Regions from separate parts of the Paenibacillus sp. MER TA 81-3 genome, predicted to be linked through region 3. Evidence: riboswitches for the same ligand, from Rfam matches in the RefSeq annotation. Region 3 holds a riboswitch; each other region holds the start of a gene.
The links. Region 3 has a riboswitch for thiamine pyrophosphate ahead of M3650_RS15250 (thiamine phosphate synthase). Riboswitches for the same ligand answer to the same signal wherever they lie in the genome.

Region 1: linked by a shared signal. The riboswitch ahead of M3650_RS08250 (ABC transporter substrate-binding protein) and the one ahead of M3650_RS15250 (thiamine phosphate synthase) in region 3 are both predicted to bind thiamine pyrophosphate.
Region 2: linked by a shared signal. The riboswitch ahead of thiC (phosphomethylpyrimidine synthase ThiC) and the one ahead of M3650_RS15250 (thiamine phosphate synthase) in region 3 are both predicted to bind thiamine pyrophosphate.
Region 4: linked by a shared signal. The riboswitch ahead of M3650_RS08425 (Ykof family thiamine-binding protein) and the one ahead of M3650_RS15250 (thiamine phosphate synthase) in region 3 are both predicted to bind thiamine pyrophosphate.

What each region holds. Positions count from the first base shown of each region.
Region 1 covers NZ_JAMAWB010000005.1:34,423-39,500, reverse strand. The annotation lists gene M3650_RS08260 (ABC transporter permease) at 1-411, opposite strand, end outside; gene M3650_RS08255 (thiamine-binding protein) at 408-701, opposite strand; gene M3650_RS08250 (ABC transporter substrate-binding protein) at 770-1,831, opposite strand; TPP riboswitch at 2,124-2,238, opposite strand; gene M3650_RS08245 (hypothetical protein) at 2,384-2,617, shown strand; gene M3650_RS08240 (hypothetical protein) at 2,819-3,130, opposite strand; gene M3650_RS08235 (sulfatase/phosphatase domain-containing protein) at 4,039-4,482, opposite strand; gene M3650_RS08230 (sulfatase family protein) at 4,687-5,078, opposite strand, start outside.
Region 2 covers NZ_JAMAWB010000020.1:43,291-48,368, forward strand. The annotation lists gene M3650_RS23810 (thiolase family protein) at 1-739, shown strand, start outside; gene M3650_RS23815 (thioesterase family protein) at 807-1,238, shown strand; gene paaX (phenylacetic acid degradation operon negative regulatory protein PaaX) at 1,399-2,235, shown strand; TPP riboswitch at 2,523-2,636, shown strand; gene thiC (phosphomethylpyrimidine synthase ThiC) at 3,018-4,817, shown strand; gene M3650_RS23830 (flavin reductase family protein) at 5,061-5,078, opposite strand, start outside.
Region 3 covers NZ_JAMAWB010000009.1:225,683-230,760, reverse strand. The annotation lists gene M3650_RS15255 (hypothetical protein) at 102-1,109, shown strand; TPP riboswitch at 1,188-1,293, shown strand; gene M3650_RS15250 (thiamine phosphate synthase) at 1,628-2,263, shown strand; gene thiO (glycine oxidase ThiO) at 2,293-3,492, shown strand; gene thiS (sulfur carrier protein ThiS) at 3,508-3,711, shown strand; gene M3650_RS15235 (thiazole synthase) at 3,711-4,499, shown strand; gene M3650_RS31990 (hypothetical protein) at 4,702-4,833, shown strand; gene chrA (chromate efflux transporter) at 4,858-5,078, shown strand, end outside.
Region 4 covers NZ_JAMAWB010000005.1:88,512-93,589, forward strand. The annotation lists gene M3650_RS08415 (ABC transporter ATP-binding protein) at 1-1,205, opposite strand, end outside; gene M3650_RS08420 (ECF transporter S component) at 1,207-1,773, opposite strand; gene M3650_RS08425 (Ykof family thiamine-binding protein) at 1,828-2,430, opposite strand; TPP riboswitch at 2,559-2,665, opposite strand; gene M3650_RS08430 (glycoside hydrolase family 38 N-terminal domain-containing protein) at 2,756-5,078, opposite strand, start outside.

The sequences.
Region 1 (5,078 bases), on a different contig from region 3:
CACGCATATCGGGAAGAAGCAGACGAGCGTGATGACGACAATCTTCGGCATCATGCCGAAGCCGAACCAAATCATGAGCAGCGGCAAGAGCGCGATGGTCGGGATGTTCTGGCTTACGATGACCAACGGATAAATGGCGTCTTTGAGCCAGGGAATCGGATGAAGCAGAAACGCGAGCAGAAGCCCTACAGCTGCCCCGACTCCGAACCCTATGATAGTTAGCTTCAGCGTTGCAAGCGTATGCACCAGGAGGGCGCTCCCGTTGTCAGACGCTTCCTTCACGATATCGAGCGGGCTCGGCAGCATCCATTTTTCTACGCCGGACACCATGACCCCGACTTGCCATAATAAGATAAATAGCAGGAACGCCGCTATGGGCGGTCCTGCCTTTGCGAGACGGCGTCGGTTCATGGCCGGTATTTCACCGTCAATTCATCCATCGTAATGCCAGAAGGCATGTACAAAATTTTGACCTGGGAAATGACGTTCAAACTACCCAATTCGATCATCGCTTCGTTCATCCGTTCAATGACCTGCATCAATTCACTCAGTTCGCCTTCCATCGTCGTTTCCAGCGGTCCCACTTGATACTTCACGCCTGAGGCTTGAATGACTTCGATCGCACGGTCCACGTAAGGGATCACATTTTCCCCATTCTTCGTCTTCGGAATAATTTGAATGCTCACTAAGCTGTTCACCATTTTATTTCTCCTCCTTAGTCAAGTCTCCTATCCGTTCTGCACATTCCCTTCTCGTGTCCTTCTGAATGTTAAGCCGAAGGAAGGAAATCGTTCGTGTACGCTTTATCGATATCAATCGCTTTTTCCATCAGCTTGTGGTCGAGCAGCCAGTTCATGTAGTTATCCCACACTTCCCGCTTCTGCTCGCCCCAACGTGCCGCATCATCCTGATATTTCGAGCTGAGCCATTTCTGGCTTGCCACAACCAAATCTTTATCCAAGTCCGGAACGGCCTTCAAAAAAAGATCGGCTGCATCCTCCGGCTTGTCGATCGCGTATTGATAGCCTTTGGAGGTTGCGCGCATAAATGCTTTTATAAGTTCAGGATCCTCTTGAATCAGCTTTTCATTCGTCGCAATGACCGGAGTATAGTAATCTAATTTATCCGAGTATTGATTAACATACATCATATCTATCGGCTCATTGCGCAGCTCGGCTTCGATGCCCGTCCAGGCGTAGAAAATCCACGCGAAGTCGATATCCTTCTTTACGGCCGTAAAGAAATCCGCCGAACCCATGTTGACGTTCTTGATTTTGTCATAGTCCGCGCCTTCCTTCTCCATAAGAGAACGGATTACCATCTCTTCCACAGGAGAGCCCCAGCCCCCGTATGTTTTGCCTTCGAAATCCTTCGGCGTCTTAATATTTTTGTCCTTCGGCGCTGCGAAGCCTGACGTATTGTGCTGAATGATGGCGGCAATGGACACAATCGGCACGTTCTGTACGCGCGCAAGTGTAATGCCCTCTTGAATGCTGATGCCGAACTGCGCCTCGCCGGAAGCGATCATCGCATCGGCTCCGCCGGTGCCCGGTTGGATAATCTCCACATTCAAGCCTTCCTCTTCATAGAAGCCCTGCTCCTTCGCAACATAGAGGCCGGTATGGTTCGTATTCGGAGTCCACTCCAGCACCACCTTGACGTCCTTCTTCTCCTTCGGCTGCTCCGTGTCCTGATCTTGAGCACCGCTTTGCGCCGCCTCATTATTTTGAGGCGCTGCCTCTTGACCCTTTCCTCCGCATGCAGCCAGCACAACAGTCATCATCATGACAAGTGCGAGCAACCATCCGCGTGCCATCCGCGTTCTTTGCATCGTCAATCCCCCGCCTTTCTATTCGTTCATAACTCTTTCGTTTCGTGCTTTTCAACGGCGTGACGACAACCAATGCATGCTATGAAAATAAAAAAAGCGCCCCTCATCGGGACGCTGTTCTGCCATTATATGCGTACATGCGAAAATGCATGGTGCGATGACCGCCATCTTCTCCTTCTTTCAAGTTAATGCTTGCCCGTCTCGCCGCTGCGTATAACCTTCGGAAGCCACTTGGCGTTCCAGAAGCGCAGCAAGTTACAGGACATCTGACAAGCATGAAACCTGATATTAGAGACGCGGTTCAACGTCTTTCCTACGCTGGCATTATCCAGATCAGGTGTAAGGGTCGGTATCTTTAATGGGATACAATCTCAGCCGGCCATATTCCAGCACCCCTAGCGTGCGTATATAGTTGTCGAAGTTTGCCGTTTCATTCGTAATTATAGTCCCCGGTCAACGTAAAGTCCAGCATTTTGGACCCGAATGAACCCCTTCGTCTACATCGTTTCTACACATTTTTCATGTACATTAATTCACAAGGAGGGATGAACAATGAAAAAGAGTGTCATCGCTATTACCGTGCTGGCCGCAGTCTTCGTCATGGGCACGGCTGCTTATGCGGCTGTGGATGATTCCGGGTTCGGGCAAATGCTCCCATGGATGAAGCAAATGCATCCATCAATGAATGACAATGAGTTGGAGCAAATGTATAACGATTGCCATGGCCGAAACGCTGAACGGACGCGCGGCATGATGCAGAACGATATTCCGGCCGAATGGAGATAGAAGCATTTTCACAGTTGTGTTAAAAGAGAAACCCAATTCCGCAGGGAGTTGGGTTTCACAATATTCTGTAGCTGCCTTAGTAATAGAAACTTTTTTTCTTGTCTCCGAAATGATATAGCCATCCAACATAAACGTAATCGAGGCCTTTCGAAGATGGGCGACCGCGTTTGAAGCAAGTTCTATGTGCTATCATACTCTCTGTCAAATAGTAAGGTATTTCGACTCTTTATCATGAACGAAATGTTCCGTTCGTACAGTGGCGCGTTCAGACTGATGGGGAATCGCTTCATCCGACACTTTGCTCCATTCTTCCCAACCTTCAGGGGGCGGGCATTCCATCGGGGTTTCATCCGGCACTTTGCTCCGTTCTCCCCACCCTTCAGGGGACGGGCATTCCATCGGGGTTTCATCCGACACTTTGCTCCGTTCTCCCCAACCTTCAGGGGACGGGCATTCCATCGGGGCCTCATCCGACACTTTGCTCCGTTCTCCCCATCCTTCAGGGGCGGGCATTCCATCGGGGTTTCATCCGACACTTTGCTCCATTCTCCCCATCCTTCAGGGGACGGGCATTCCATCGGGGCCTCATCCGACACTTTGCTCCGTTCTCCCCATCCTTCAGGGGGCGGGCATTCCATCGGGGCCTCATCCGACACTTTGCTCCGTTCTCCCCATCCCTCAGGGGGCGGGCATTCCATCGGGGCCTCATCCGACACTTTGTTCCGTTCTCCCCATCCTTCAGGGGGCGGGCATTCCATGGGAGCTTCATCCGACACTTTGCTCCGTTCTCCCCATCCTTCAGAGGGCGGGCATTCCATCGGGGTTTCATCCGACACTTTGCTCCATTCTCCCCATCCTTCAGGGGGCGGGCATTCCATCGGGGTTTCATCCGGCACTTTGCTCCGTTCTCCCCACCCTTCAGGGGACGGGCATTCCATCGGGGTTTCATCCGACACTTTGCTCCATTCTCCCCTTCCATCAGGAGGCTGTATGCCAATGAACATTTCTGGATAACTGCCATTATAATTGGACACCTCATGGCATGATGTCTATACGACACGGCATGTCCTATATCCTCGACATGATCCTTCCTGACTGTATGGGAGAATGGAGCAATGGAGCAATGGACTATTGCACGGTAACCCGACACTCGATATCATGTTTTCGTTTGCAAGGGACGGGGGTGCTGCCTTTCTGAATGAAAGGGAGAGTGAGGCAAGGGATGGAAATGACATGCCTTCTCCGGGAAGGTAACGTGACGACTCCAAGGCAAAAGACATCTTCTATCCCGATTGTTTATAAACTCTATAGTGTAAAAGAAACCCGGCCGTGGGTCGGGTTTCTTTAATAAGGGATACGCACCTGCCAGTGCGTACTGCAAGCGCTTTGGACCTCCATGCTAACTATCGTCGGCTTCTCCGTCACCCCTCAGCCGTAAGCTCGTCATACCAGCGCTTTACATCCGCCGTCAGTCGTTCCACCAGCTCTGGATGTTCCTCGGCCAAGTTAACACGCTCGCCCGGATCGTCAGATAGGTCGGACAGATGAACTTCATCCGGCTGTCCCTTGTAGAAGTCCAGCATCCCGTTGAGCACAAGCTTCCAATTGCCTTCGCGCACGGCAAGCTGCTTGCCGTATTCCCAGTACAGCCGCTCATGTGGGGAGGTCCCGGCTTGTGTCAGCATCGGCTTCAGACTGCGCTCGGCAAATGTATCCGCCGCATACGGCACGCCCACCCAATCCAGCACCGTCGGCACTATATCAGCCATCATGACCGGCTCATCGTTCACGCTGCCGCATGTGCCGCCCCGAAGCGCATCCGGCACGTACAGAATGGCCGGCTCGCGGATGCCGCCGTCAAACAAGCTCGCCTTATGCCCGCGGAAGATGCCGGCGCTGCCGCCATAATATTCGTCCTCGCGTCCGTCCAGCCAGTTGCGCGCTTCCGAGGACGGCCCGTTCGGCGTTCGTATAGCGTCCGATCCTTAGCACCCTAAATCGCCATATCCCAAGTCATCGCAATATATTAAGATTACATTTGGCTTTCTATACATTGCTGTAAGTCCTCCCTATTTATCTCTTAGGCGCATGCGCACAAATTCAATAAGCAAACTGTCGTCATGCTCCTTCATCCATGAAGCCAACGCCTGCCGCATATCGGCCAACATATCGGCATAGGATGTGTGCCCAACCAGGTTAACTAACTCATGCGGATCGTCGCGCAGATTGTACAACTCGTCAATATCGCCGCAGTTGAATACATACTTGTAATCGCCGCGCCGAATCATACGCTGCGTGAACATGACACCGCCAAGTCCAGCCCCTTCCGTGACGACCGATTCTGGCCAATCGTCTACCTCCTTGCCTTCTATCAAAGGCAACAACGAACGGCCATCCGTTCCTGCAGGAAGCTCATGAACGCCTGCACAGTCCAGCACGGTGGCATACAGGTCGCACATGC
Region 2 (5,078 bases), on a different contig from region 3:
GGCAGCCGTCTACCCGCCGATCAGCTTGGGTGAAACGGCGGAAAACGTCGCGGAGCAGTACGGTGTCAGCAGGGAGGCGCAGGACGAATTTGCGCTGGCCAGTCAGCAGAAGTACGCCAGAGCCCATGCGGCAGGCAAATTTGCCGATGAAATCGTTCCGGTGGAAATCGTCGGGCGCAAGGGCGAGGTCTCGTTGTTCGAGCAGGATGAACACCCGCGCCCAGAGACGTCGCTGGAGCAGCTGCAGAAGCTGAAACCGGCCTTCAAACAAGGGGGGACCGTCACGGCGGGTAATTCATCCGGCCTTAACGACGGCGCCGCGTCGCTGCTCATTATGGAGCAGGAGGCCGCCCGATCGCTCGGGCTGAGGCCGCGCGCGCGGGTGGTCGCTTCGGCGGCTGCGGGTGTTGATCCAGCCGTAATGGGAATCGGCCCCGTTCCGGCTGCACGCAAGGTGCTGAAGATGGCCGGACTGTCGATCGGGGAGATCGACTTGTTCGAAATCAATGAAGCGTTTGCCGCACAGGCCGTTGCCAGTGTCCGCGAATTGAATATCGATCCCGAGCGGGTGAACGTTAACGGAGGGGCGATCGCGCTCGGCCATCCGCTCGGCTGCAGCGGTGCCCGGATACTGACGACCCTGCTGTACGAGATGGAACGCAGAGATGCCCGCTACGGGCTGGCCGCGATGTGCATTGGCGTAGGGCAAGGCATCGCCACGATCATCGAGCGGGTATAGCGGGGGCGCCTATAAGTATGTGTTAAAAAAGGAGCCTTCTAAACAACCTCTATAAGGAGGAGTAGACATGAAGCCAGGTTTGCATCCAGGTGCCGCCATATCGTTTGCCGTGACTGTGACTTCGGACATGCGTCCTGCTTTTGATGGAAAAGTAGTGCACGACGTGATGTCCACGGTCATGATGATCTACTATATGGAGAAGGCGGGGCGCGAGATGATTGTGCCTTTTCTGGAAGAGGGGGAAGAAGGCTCAGGGTATGCCCTCGACATCAAGCACGTCGGTCCAGCCTTGGTGGGGCAAGTCGTGATGTTCCGCGCCGTCTGTGCCGAGGTTGCGCCGAAGCGCGTTATTTGCGACGTGACAGCGGAGACGGAATTCAATCTGGTGGGGAAAGGGTCGTTTACCCAAGCAATTTTTGATAAAAAGGTAATGGCGCAGCGCTTCATGGAATTGCGGGGCAAAGTGGAGGAGAAGCAGGGGAAACATCAAACCAGCTAGTGAGCAAGTGCGTCACGGTCGACAGAGGTGCGGCCTTGAAGGCGTTCGGTTATCAAAACCGCTGGCACAAAGCGTTTTACTCCACAGCCTTATGTGATACAATTTGACAAGATGCAACATTTGCCAATTATAGAATGAATCGAACTAGGAGTGGGTGAACGTGAGGCCGCAATCCATGCTGTTTACCATTTACGGCGAGTACGTCCGGCATTACGGCAGTGAAATTTGGGTCGGGAGCCTGACCTGTTTAATGGGGGAATTCGGCTTGACCGAACAGGCGGTTCGGGCTGCCATCTCGCGCATGCTTCGCCAGGGGTGGCTGGAATCGCGCAAAGTAGGGAACCGCAGCTATTACTCGATGTCTCCTCGCGGAAAGAGACGTCTGGACGAGGCCGCTGCGCGCATTTACAAGCAGGAGACCGACAAGTGGAACGGCAAGTGGTGCATTGCCAGCTACAACATTCCCGAAAAGCAGCGGGGCGTGCGGGATCAGCTGCGTAAAGAGCTGGCGTGGCTCGGCTTCGGCATGTTGACGACGAGCACGTGGATTAGCCCGAACGACCTTGCCGACAAAGTCAGGGAGATCTCGGAATCGCACCACATTACCGACCATGTGGAAATTTTCCTAGCGGACCATGTCGCGTGGAGCACGCCCAGACAGTTGGTGCAGAAATGCTGGAACATCGAGGATATCAATGCCGCTTATGCGGAGTTTATCAACGAGTACATGCCGGGGTATGAAAGATTGCTGAGCATGGCGGAGAAGGGGCAGGATGTTCAGGACGGTTATTGCTTCGTGGAGAAGACCAAGCTGGTCCACAGGTACCGGAAGTTCCTGTTTATCGATCCCGATTTTCCTGAGGAGCTGCTGCCGGATGTCTGGCTCGGCAAGGAAGCGGATCAACTGTTCCAGGACTACTACGATTTGCTGCATCCGGGTTCTAGTCGTTTCTTTGAACAAGTGTACGAATGCTCTCCCGATGCGCTGCCAGGTTGATCCAGCAAGTAGGCTTCGGCGGAGGAACTCCCCGTTACAGGAGAAAGGTATCGAAGTAAGCTTAAGCGCGCGGTGTGCTGTGCACTTTTTCGTGGGCTTTTGTAAACTCTTACTTCCGTGCTTTAAAGTGAGCTTGCGTTGTGAGGCAGGCAATCGGATTAAGCCTGTTTTAGAGGCTGTTACGAAAGTCCCTTTTACTCAGGGGAGTGAATTATACGTTGCCAAAATTTACGCAATCCTGTATTGTAAGGGTGTGGCAGTGAAATATTGCCAATTATGACTTACATAAGCGTTACTAGGGGAGCCCTGAGCGTGGGCTGAGACAAGGTCGCGATTAAGACTTTAAACCCTTTGCACCTGATCTGGATTATACCAGCGTAGGGAAGTAATCGGCACAGCAGAGATGCTTAGGCTTGCTTTAATATAAAGCTTGCCTGCGCAACACTCATTCTACAGGAAAGCCGGTTCCTTTCGGGACCGGCTTGTTTTGCGTCTGCATGACGGAATTCATGTTATTAATGACGTACAACCTGCCCCTTTGTATAGGAGCTGATCCCTTCATCATAAGCAATCTCTTCATGCGTGGTTCCTTTTTACGCTTTTCGACTATACCTGACAGGATGCAATTCTGCTGCAATTTGCAGACAAGGGGACGTGGCTCCACGACAAAGCTGTTGTCCAGCCGCTTCTCAGCCTACTAACGCCCGCTGGAAAATGACTAGCAAGGACTCCCGGCAGCGCTTGAACGGTGTAAGCAGTTCATTCCAAGGAGGAATCATGTCATGTCTCATACGTTACATCCCCATTCAGCGCAAGCTGAGCCGCGCGTGTTATGCGCGCCGTTTCCGAATAGCCGGAAAGTGTACACACAAGGATCGCGTCCCGATATGCTCGTTCCGGAACGGGAGATTACGCTGGCTTCGACAGAAACGCCGACCGGTATAGAGCATCATGATCCGCTGCGCGTCTACGATACGAGCGGTCCGTACACGGACGCCGCGTATTCGGTAGACATTCGCCGCGGTTTGCCGCCGCTGCGCAATGCCTGGGTGCTTGAACGAGGCGATGTCGATGCGTACAGCGGACGACATGTGCAGCCGGAAGATAATGGCTTTCGGACACCTGAAGCAGTTCACGTGGCAGGAGCCGAAATCTTCCCGCAGGCAGGACGTCAGCCGCTGCAGGCGCACTCCGGCCGCAACGTGACGCAAATGCATTACGCAAGGCGCGGCATCATAACCCCTGAGATGGAGTTCGCCGCTATCCGCGAAGGCGTGTCGCCGGAACTTGTGCGGGATGAGATTGCGCGCGGGCGGGCGATTTTACCCGCAAACATCAATCATCCAGAATGCGAGCCGATGCTCATCGGCAGTAAGTTCCACGTGAAGATTAACGCCAATATCGGCAACTCCGCCGTCGCTTCTTCCATTGACGAGGAAGTGGAGAAAATGACGTGGGCCATTCGTTGGGGAGCCGACACGATAATGGATTTGTCCACCGGCAAAAACATTCATACGACGCGGGAATGGATTATTCGCAACAGTCCGGTGCCAGTAGGAACAGTGCCGATTTATCAGGCGTTGGAGAAGGTGGGCGGTCAAGCGGAGGAGCTGTCATGGGACATATATCGCGATACGCTCATTGAGCAGGCGGAGCAGGGCGTCGATTACTTCACGATTCATGCGGGCGTGCTGCTGCGTTATATTCCGCTGACGGCCAAGCGTATGACCGGCATCGTTTCCCGTGGCGGCTCGATTATGGCGGCCTGGTGCTTGGCACATCATCAGGAGAATTTCTTGTACACGCACTTTGAGGAAATATGCGAAATTATGAAGGCGTACGATGTGTCGTTCTCTTTGGGCGATGGCTTGCGGCCGGGCAGTATATACGATGCGAACGATGAAGCGCAATTCGCCGAGCTGCGCACGCTGGGCGAGCTGACGAATATCGCCTGGAAGCACGATGTGCAGGTGATGATTGAAGGGCCAGGCCACGTGCCGATGCACAAGATTAAGGAGAACGTCGACATTCAAATGGAAATTTGCAAAGAGGCACCGTTCTATACGCTTGGACCGCTAACGACGGATATTGCACCGGGATATGATCATATTACGTCGGCTATCGGCGCGGCCATGATCGGTTGGTTCGGCACGTCGATGCTCTGTTATGTCACGCCGAAGGAGCACCTTGGGCTGCCGAATAAGAACGATGTGCGCGAAGGTGTCGTCACATATAAGATAGCGGCGCATGCCGCGGATCTGGCCAAGGGGCATCCGCGCGCGCAGAAGCGTGATGATGCGCTGTCCAAAGCGAGATTCGAGTTCCGCTGGCGCGACCAGTTCAATCTGTCGCTCGATCCGGAGCGGGCTATGGAATATCACGACGAGACGCTTCCGGCGGAAGGGGCGAAATCGGCTCATTTTTGCTCCATGTGCGGACCGAAATTTTGCAGCATGCGCATTACGCAGGATATTCGCGAGTATGCGCGTGAGCATGGACTCGAGGATGAGGCGGCCATTGAAGCGGGCTTGAAGGAAAAAGCGGAAGAGTATCGGACGCGTTCGGCAGAAGTTCCAAGCTAGCGGAGAAGCAGGGTGCGGTGAGGAAGCAGCCTAGAATTAGCGAATCGAATGTTGGGTAGAAGATCTCGGTTGGCGGAAGCTTAGAGTTAGCCGGCGAAGCACCGCGATGGGCGCATTCCCAGACAATCCAGCGGCTGGACGGGACTATCGTGCGCCACGGAGATGCTGAACAGGCGATAGACAGAAAATAAAAATAAGATGAAAAGGGTAAGTAAAAGACGGCTGTTGAGGCCGTCTTATTCCTTATACTTCAGCCCGATA
Region 3 (5,078 bases):
GGTATGGAGGAACAGCCCCAAGTCTACTTGAATGAACCATCTTGTTCCAATGCAAGTAGATGGAACGCCGTATGAGTTGAAAGACTCACGTACGGTGCAGAGTGGGGGAAAAGCCGGAGATTGCATCAAACGCTTACCTATCACTACAGGCGGTATTTCGTAAGCAAAAAGGGAATAAGGAACATACGGGTGCGTACTACTGGGTAGGGGATCGCGGTACCGATGGGGATCCAAGAGGGAGTGGGGTTCCGCACGTGCTGCCGGTGCGCCAAGGAAGCCATTCAAATTCAGGCTATAAAAATATCGCAATAAAAACGGGATACCATTTCAAGTTTGACTTAAAGACAAAAGGGAATCTGTTCGGGCCGCAGGACAGTATTCGAATCCAACCGAGCTTCTACTTCGTGGACAAGGACGGCAAGAAACGGCAAAAAGTGAACGTCTACTATAATACGGAACAGCGGAAATTTGTGAAAATTGGGTCGCAACACGATGTCGTTAAGCGCAATGTTGTACTGGACGCCCGATTGCGCAACATGAATGCACAATCCATTGTCGACACAGCCGCAGCCTATTACAACCTGCACGGAAGTCAGATGACAAAGAGCCAACAGGTCTTCATTAGGGAATGGGTGCAGCGGGCCAAGAAGGAAACTAATATTGGCGGATACCATTTGATTGGTTTGCCGAAAGAGCTGCGCACTTTTCTGGGACCGCTCGCCATTCCGCAAGGAGTCAATCCGTCACGAGCCTTCGCGTCGATTCAGCAATGGTACGGTGAGTATAACTTGCCATCCAAATTATATATCGTGCCGGAAGGTTATGATCTGAGCCGTCAGTTTCATTTTGATGACAAAGCTCCGTTCTTCTTACGGAACGGTTATCTGATAGTCAACTTTAACATCGAGACCATCCGGAATGGAGAGTTGAATCTTCCGCACCTGCAATATATTGATGCTCCATTAACGAATCAATGGAAGCGTGAAGGTTTTAACTATGAATTTACAGATCCTTATGGAATCACATTCCGCCTTCTTGACGGAGACGTGTTATTCTATCATGCGGACCGAGCTTCTACAGATGATTTCGGAGTAACGGGAACACATTAAGGACATAAAGGAAGAAGTTCTTTCCAATTGTTATGTTTCATGTTACACTAACGTTGCATTGCACATCATGAATATTGCATCCATCACTAGGGGTGCCGTGATTCGGCTGAGATGAAGCGCAGGCTTCGGACCCTAAACACCTGATCTGGGTTATACCAGCGTAGGGAAGTGTGGATTGATTGGGTCATCCTTGCTCATGACTGGTTACATAAGGCTTGAGAATCGTGTAAGTCTTGGCTTGCTCAGCAGTAGATATATGCTAGAGGTGCTATTGCAGCACAATCCGCGATTTTTTGTTCGCGGCATTCTCTGGAGGATATATTGTTTTTGAATGCTTGGCATGGCACTTGAACACGCACGCCTTTCTCCTTTCACCGGTACATCTAGCTCGGTTCCTACTTTCAATCAAAGCCACTCTCTGCGGGAGAGTGGCTTTTTATTTTGTCCTCGTGACGGATGGATGCTGCAGCACGTTAGCGATGCTCAGTCAATATCCGATCAAGAAAGGATAATTTCCTATGATAATCCCGTGGTTGCATGCGGTTACACCCGAATGCGAGTCCCTTCTGGAATGTGTCCAGATCGCGGTAGACATACATCCTTATGTCGATGCCATCCATGTTAGGCAGAAGCAGTGGACCGCGCGCATGATGTGGGACGCAGTAGAGCAGTATCGGGAAGCGGGGATTCCTCAGCATAAACTCATTGTCAACGACCGCGTGGATGTGGCTGCCGCTGCGAATTTGCGTGGCGTACAGCTGGCATACCATAGCCTGCCCCCGCATGCGGTGCGCGCCGCGTTCGCTCAGCTTCTGATGGGTGTCTCCGTGCATGACGAACGAGAAGCAAGGCAAGCAGAACAGCAAGGCGCCGATTATATCATCTATGGTCATGTCTTCCCAACAGCATGCAAGCCAGGACGGGAGCCAAAAGGGGAGGAAGCACTGAGGCGCTGCAGACAAGCGATTACGATTCCCATCGTAGCCATCGGAGGAATTACTTATGACAACATCGGAAAGGTGATCTCGGCTGGTGCTTCTGGTGTGGCGGTCATGTCCGGCATCTGGCATGACGAGCACCCTGCACTATCTGCTCGACGGTATAGAGAATCATTAATGGCTGCCGTTCAAGGCACTTCAATGCTTCGGTCATAGAGAGATACACATTTGTCCACCATTACATTGTGCGGGAGGAGAAAAAAATGTCTTATACCACTCACCAGTCGCAGACAACGGATATGCTTATTGTCGGCGGCGGCGTCATTGGTTGTGCTATCGCATACGAACTGTCCAAGCGAGGTCTGCAAGTCACTCTGCTTGAGCGCGGCCGTCTTGGGCTTGGCACGACATGTACAGCAGCGGGCATGCTGGCACCTGTCGCAGAACGTTTCAAACATAGGGGCCTCGGATCATTTGCTCGTCTAAGCCTAGATTATTTCTCTATATGGGCAGAAGAGCTGTGGGAACAGTCGCACGTTGATATTGAGCTTCGCAAGAGAGGACTGTTCATTCCTGTCGGTTCTGCTGAAGACGTGCAAGACATTCAGAATGAGTTGCAGCAGACCAATACATATTCGAATGAAGGTGGTATCGATTCAGGTGGCATCCGATGGCATCCTTCGTCACAAATGATGAAGATGGAACCGAGGTTGAGCTCTGAACTGCAGGGAGCTTTCTTCCTTACAGATGAGGGGCACGTCTCACCAACGAAATTGACATTTGCACTTGCAAGAAGTGCGGAGCGTTACGGAGCCAGAATAGTGGAAAGCCAGACAGTTACCCATATTCTACACAAGAGCGGCCGAGTCATTGGGGTGGAAACGTTAGGCCAGAGTTGGCACGCGGGCGCCGTCATTATTTGTTCCGGCTTGGAAAGCGGTATGTTGACGAGAGATTTGGGCGTTGATCTTACTTTTTATCCGGTGCAAGGGGAGCTTGCCGTCGTACGCTCTCATGCCTTACAGATGGAGTCTGTTGTTTATGGAAACGGAACTTATATCGTACCTAAAAGCGAAGGGAACATCTATATCGGTGCTACATCTCACGCGATGCGATATGACCGGACCGTGAAGGTGGGAGCGATACAGCGGCTTATAAGTCAGGCCACTTGTCTTGTTCCTGCATTGGCAGAAGCGGAATGGATACAAGCATGGGCGGGTCTGCGTCCGGCTACAACAGACGGACTGCCTTTCATCGGACCAGTGAAAGGATACGATGGCTTGTGGCTTGCTGCAGGACATTACCGCAACGGAATATTGCTCAGCGCAGCGACTGGGATCGGGTTAGCGCAATGGATAACGGACGGAGTTCAGCAGATGCCTTGGCCGGTGATGACACATTTTTCTCCGCAACGCGCCCAGGTTCGGGCCTTGGAATTCAGTTAAGGAGGCGTTACGCATATGCAGATTACTGTGAATGGTGAAGGAATGGAATTGCCTGAGAAGACAATGACGGTACAGCATCTGCTCGCTCATCTTCAAATGGAAAACCGGATCGTCGTGGTGGAGTTGAATCAGAGCATCGTGCATAAGTCGGACCATGCCAAGACGGGCTTGGCGAACGGAGACCGCGTGGAAATCGTACATTTTGTAGGAGGGGGATAATGATGAATTCTGATGAAACGAAATCGTTATGTATCGGTCCCTATCGTTTTCAGTCCCGTTTGCTGCTCGGCACGGGGAAGTACCCTAATTTCGACATCCAGCGCAAGGCGGTTGAAGTGTCGGAGGCTAATATTTTAACATTTGCAGTGCGAAGAATGAACGTGTACGATCCGGCACAACCGAACTTTCTCGAACTGTTGGATTTGAATCGGTATACGCTGCTGCCGAATACAGCCGGGGCCGAGAACGCAGAAGAAGCGGTCCGCATTGCTCGCTTGGCCAAAGCATCTGGCTTATGCGATATGATTAAGGTTGAAGTAATCGGGGATTGGAAGACGCTGCTTCCCGATCCAATTGAAACCTACAAAGCTTGCGAACTATTGCTGCAAGAAGACTTTATTGTGCTTCCATATATTTCGGATGATGTCATTCTTGCTAAGAGGCTCGAAAAATTAGGCGTCCATGCAGTTATGCCAGGGGCCTCTCCGATAGGCTCGGGTCTTGGCTTGGTAAACTCGCTTCATTTATCTTTCATCATTGAACAATCTGAAATTCCGGTTATCGTGGATGCGGGAATCGGTACACCCGGGGATGCGGCGAAGGCAATGGACTTGGGTGCAGACGGAGTTCTGCTCAACACAGCTGTAGCAGGAGCAGGCGATCCGGTAAAGATGGCCGCGGCGATGAAACTGGCGATTGAAGCGGGTCGAATGGGGTATGAAGCGGGTCGAATTCCGATGAAACGCTGTGCTACAGCGAGCAGCCCGTTGGAAGGTATGATTCGATAAGCGCTGCGGGCGTAGTGATTACTTCACAGAAAATGTGCATGATGGCAAGCTTGAAGATTGTGTAAAGATATTGCTTTCATCCGGAATAACATGCTATGAATTTAGAGAGTAAGCATCTGACTCCAACTTGACGGCGGCGGAACGTCTTCGGCTTGCACATCATCTTGCGGCGATTTGTCGTCAAGCGTAGGTTCCATTTATCGTGAACGATGTTGCAGAGCTGGTGTTAGAGGTTGGGGCAGACGGTATCGCGGTTATCCATGCGGTTGTGGAAAGGGCTGACATAAGGCAAACGGCAGTGAAGTTCCGTCTAGAGCTGGATCGATGCAACTAATTTGTACATCATGGGAGGCTTGTTATGCCGAGTGCATCGAGACGCGTATGGGATACGTTTGTGGCAGCATTACATTTAGGATTGACGTCCTTCGGAGGTCCGATCGCGCATATTGGGTATTTTCGCAAAAAGTATGTAGAACAATTACGTTGGATCAATGACAATCAATTCGCCGAATTGAATGCGCTGTGTCAGATGCTGCCGGGTCCTTCCAGCAGTCAGCTTGGCATTGGCATCGGTATGAT
Region 4 (5,078 bases), on a different contig from region 3:
GTTAGCCCGGACAGAAGCGAGGCGAGCGTGGATTTTCCGGCCCCGTTCGGCCCGACAAGCGCCACCCATTCTCCGGCGCGCAGCGTAAGAGAGACACCATCGATGACGGCGCGCCCTTTTCGGCGAAATACGAGTTCGTGCGCTTGAAGGAAGACACGGTCTTCGGTATATGACCGCTTCGCCTTCAGTGGTGTTAATAGGCTTAGCGCCGTCGCTTGAGCGTCGCGGGGAAGGGATGACAGCTTGGCAAGCAACTGCTGCTCCGTCAGTGGCGGATCGTCTGCGTCTTCAGCGATGTCGGTAAAATCCCTTGAGGACACGTCAGTTGCCTTTCCGACCATCGACAAATCCTCCACTAACGCCTGCTGCAGCACAAGCGCCCGAGGGAGCCAAATGCCATGCGCCTTGGCCTCGGCAACGTGATGCTTGAAATATGGAGCGGGCAGTCCGTCGTAGACGATTATTCCGTCCGCATCCATGACGAGCAGACGATCCGCTATGTCAATCCAATCATCGAGCTGGTGCTCGATAATAAGCAATGTAAGACCTTCCCTGAGCGCGAGCTCAGTCACGAGATTGGCGAACTGGCGTCTCGCATACGGATCGAGATTCGACGTCGGTTCGTCCAGCACGAGCATCCGCGTGCGAAGAGCCAGTGCGCAGGCGAGGGCCAGCTTCTGTTTCATTCCTCCGGACAGCTCGTGGATGAATGCATGGCGCCAATCGTTCAAACTGACTTTATCAAGCACTTCGCGTATGATATGGTCCATGTCCGCGCGAGGGCAATTCCAATTTTCGAGACAGAAGGCGATTTCCTCTTCCACCCGCAGCATGCAGAACTGACTTTCGAAATCTTGAAAAACGATGCCAATGAGCTGTGCGATGTCTCCCGATTCATAGTCTGCCAGCGGCTTGCCGTATATGCTCACGCGCCCCTCCACATGGCTGTCAACCGCATAGGGATACAGTCCAGTAAGACAGAAGGCGAGCGAGCTCTTGCCGCATCCGCTCGGACCGAGCAGCAGCACGGTCTCGCCATCGTGAACCGCAGCGTCGATATTGGCAAGAACGGGCGCGTCGTGCTCTTCGAAAGCGAGGGTCAGCCCTTCCGCCATAATTGCTTTCCTGCTGTCGTGCTGATCGTCCCCTGCTGGAACGGAAGCCGAATGACTGCGGCCTGTTGCAAGAAGCTGCCCAGCCGTCATCTTACTTGCGCTCCTTCGCTATCGGGAAGCTTCGCAGGACGCCGGTCTTCGCCAATGCATCCGCGATCCATTTGCCGAGAAGGCCTGAGATGAGTGCTCCGCTAATGCAGCGCACCACGAGCATGGCAATGACGAGACCGAGGGAGTAAGCCCCGAACCCGCTGCGAAAATAACCCCAAATAAAGCTGAATACGGCGGAACCGACGCCGGCTGCCATAAGGACCTTTGTCGAATAGCTGCGATAACGCGAAGCGGCAAACACAGCTTCCGCTCCCAAGCCTTGAATGAGGGCGGACACGATCAATATCGGACCTACGGCGTTGCCGATGAGAACCTCCACGACACCAGCAACGGTCTCCGAGATGACTGCTGCCCCGGGTTTGCGAATAATATAGGCGGCGATAATCGATACGATAAACCAAATGCCAAATATAATTTCGTATCCCATCGGGCCCATGAAGCCAACAAGCACATTGCCCACTTGCAAAAAGAGCAAATAAATAACTGCGAATACGACGGATAAAGAGCTAAGCACGATAATATCGCGTAATTTCCATTGGTTGTTCATGTACAGTTCCTCTTTTCACCACGATTTATCTCGATGCATAAGTATTGCGCGCGTCTAAGAGCGCTCTTTCTTCGATGGGCTGTTGGCGGAAATTGTCGCCGTCATAACGACATGCGAAGCGTCGGAGGCTTGCGCTTTTACAAATGCATGCTCCAATGTAGTGAATACCCGCTGCGCGTCTCCGTCCAGACGGCTCGCATAGTGGGCGCTTCCGCCGAAGGTGCCTTCTTCCTTCGCTAACGCGACAATATCGTAAATCGTATCCATATAGCTCGCAGAACCGAGTGGATAGAGTGAGAATTGGGAAGCGACCTCGATCTGGATGGCTTGGCTATGTCCGGCATTCAGACGGATGTCGTCTGCGCTCAAATACACATCCCCTTCAGAATCTCCCGGACAGCCAATCGAAAAAGTCGCATTCAGCACGACATGTTCCCCACTAGCCGCACTATGCAAAAATATCGACTGGACAACGTCAAAGACATGCTCTGTCCGTCCGCGCACGCATGTGCTGACATCATCGGTTTTGGACCAGACCTTGGACATATTTGTTTCCTGTAAGGCCCCGATAATAATGTCGGTAAACCGATCGCTCATCGGATAGATCGAGAACCGGCAGCCGACAATGCGGCTTGATCCGCAAGATGCAGTATTCATAATAAACTCCTCTCTTGTTGCGGTTATATTTTGGCTAACAGAACGACAAAAAAACTGCACCATGAGTAAGTGCAGTTTCGATTCGAGATAACGTCTAGTCTCCATACGTGATGAAGCCACACTATATCTATCAGTCGACTACACTTCCCCACGCTAGTATTATCTAGTTCGGGTTATAAGGGTTAACAGCGTTGCCGCTGCCTCTCAGCCTGTTCAAGCACCCCTAGTGTTTCGAGATTACTATGCAGTTGTTCATATGCATTGCCGCTTTCATTATACAACGGACGGCTGGAATGTAAAGGGCTAATTAAGCGCCGTGAAGCAATTATCGGATCCGGGCTACGGTAAAGTCTCCCGCTAACGAGCCCAGCTCCGCGCCTAGTGCGGACGATGTCACAGAGCCGCGCGCGTCCAACATGTAGCGGAATTCATAAAATCCGCCAAGCGTCGCTTTGAAGTTGGTTTCCCAATAGTTAGTCATCAGCCATGCGTATGTTTCCGGCTTGGCGTCTTGCAGCTGTTGCGTATGAACAAGACGGCGGCCGTAGTCGAGCGGGCCGAACTGTACGAGCGGCGTGTCTGGCGTGCCGAGGAGCAATGTCCGGGACTGTGCTTCATTGACCCACGCCAGCCCTTCTTGAATGCACATGTAATCCAGCAAGGTGCCAGGCAGTTGGTCGATCCAAGGCCGCACGACGGCGCCCGCCTTCTCAACGTACAGTGTGTCCTGTGTGGCATCGCCATTGGTGAACGGAAGCGCGACATAAACGTTCTCTGGCAGCCAGACGCTGTCTTTGTGCAGACGAACGGACACGTCAACGCGGTTCATCGTCGCGTACACCTTCAAGAAGAGGGCGTAATAGCTCATGCCTGGCACTTCATACAATAACTCGACCGTGGCGTAGAGCGGTCCGTTCTCCAACGGACGGACACGGATGAGACGTCCGGCAGAACGCTCAACATGCAGCCCCTTGCGGTTGCGGCCCATGCGGCTGCGCACCGACCAGACCTGACTCTGATTCGTGGGGTCTCCAGCTGGCGTCACCTCATAGATTGGGGTGAAAGCGCCGTATGCACGGTCTTGATGAAGCAGATCCGCTCCTGTCTCCTTGTTCCGCCATAACACGATGCCGCTGTCCTCTCTCCACTCGATACGGATGAAGGGCGATTCGACACTGTGCTGCGAGATGATGACTGGATCGTGCGCGGATGAATCCTCCAACAGGTCTTCCATATCATACACGCGATCGCTGCCGACCAGCTTCGTGCTGGAAGTCATATAACCGGCTGCCAGGCCTGTGCCGTCCTGCGGACGGATGAGAAGTGTGCACTCAGCGCCTGCAGCCAACTGAACCTCGACGATGACTGCCTGAGGATGCGGGAGCTGGTGCGGCATGACTTGGCCGGTGGCTTCATTCACCACTTCCAACCCATTCTGGAATAAGGCGGGCTCCCAGCCGTCTATCGACAACGTGACGAGCTTATTCGCCGGCGCTGGTTCCGTATTGACGACGCGGTAGCGGAATGGACGCTCCGGATACAGCGTGGAAGCGCCTTGAGCTAAGAGTGTCTTATCCAGCGCCCGGTGAGCCAAGCGGCTCGCTTCCGCAGCATAGGCCTGCTTGCGCACTTCGAGCAGCTGCACGTTCGGATGCCACGGCTCGGCGATGGAAGAATGATAGCCCCATGTATGCTCGGCGTACATGACGAGCGCTTGCTCCGTCGCAGCAATTTCGTCTGCCGTCACGATCTGTCCATCCGGATCAAGCCGCTTCACTTGGCGCAGCGTTCGTTGCGCATCACGGAACAGCTGGGTATGCATCGCCGTCGAGCCGACGCCGTCCGACCACCAATCCGGCCAGTCGCCGCGGTATACCGGAATCGCGTTGACATCCTCCTGCTTAAGGCGGGCAAAGAAGCCGCTCAGCGTTGTCATTTCGATGCGAATCGGTTCCCCGTATTGCTCGTTCCATTTGTGGATGAATTCCATAATGCGGCCGTTCGGTGCTGCGTTATCCGTGCCTAAGCCAGACAGCATGACGGGAACGAAATCGTATGGATAACGCTCTTCTTCCAGCTTGCATACGTAGCGATGCAGGCGGATGCGCGCAATGTCGTCATGGTGCGCATCAATAAGCTGATTGTCGAACTCGTCCTGAATCATATATTTGCCGAGCGCATTCGGGCATAGCCCGAGCTCGTTGCCGAACATATAATGCTCGCCGTTCCAGACGAGAAGCCGTGCTCCGCTTGGCGCTTCCCACCAAAATGGTGTCTGCTTGCGGCCGAGCGCGAACATGCCATGATGGGTATGAATGCAGCTGAATAAGTGCTTGATGCCGTTGGACAGCAAGCTGTCGGCATAACCCCAGCCATACCCGTTAATGTCGGCGGTCATGGCAGAATCAATCGTATGGCCAATCGATCTGGCGTAAGCTTGCGCCTTGCCGTGTATGCTGCGCAGCAGATCGTAATCCGGCAGCTCCGTCATGTTCAAATAGGTGCCGGACAGCTCGATGTCACCACTTATGACCGCAGCGGCGAATTGCAGGCGCTCCTCATCGGATGCGCTTTCAAGGAAACGCTCGACTGCCCAGAACGTTTCGCATGTCCATTTGAAGCCCTGCCATTCCGGCTGTGCTCCGTCC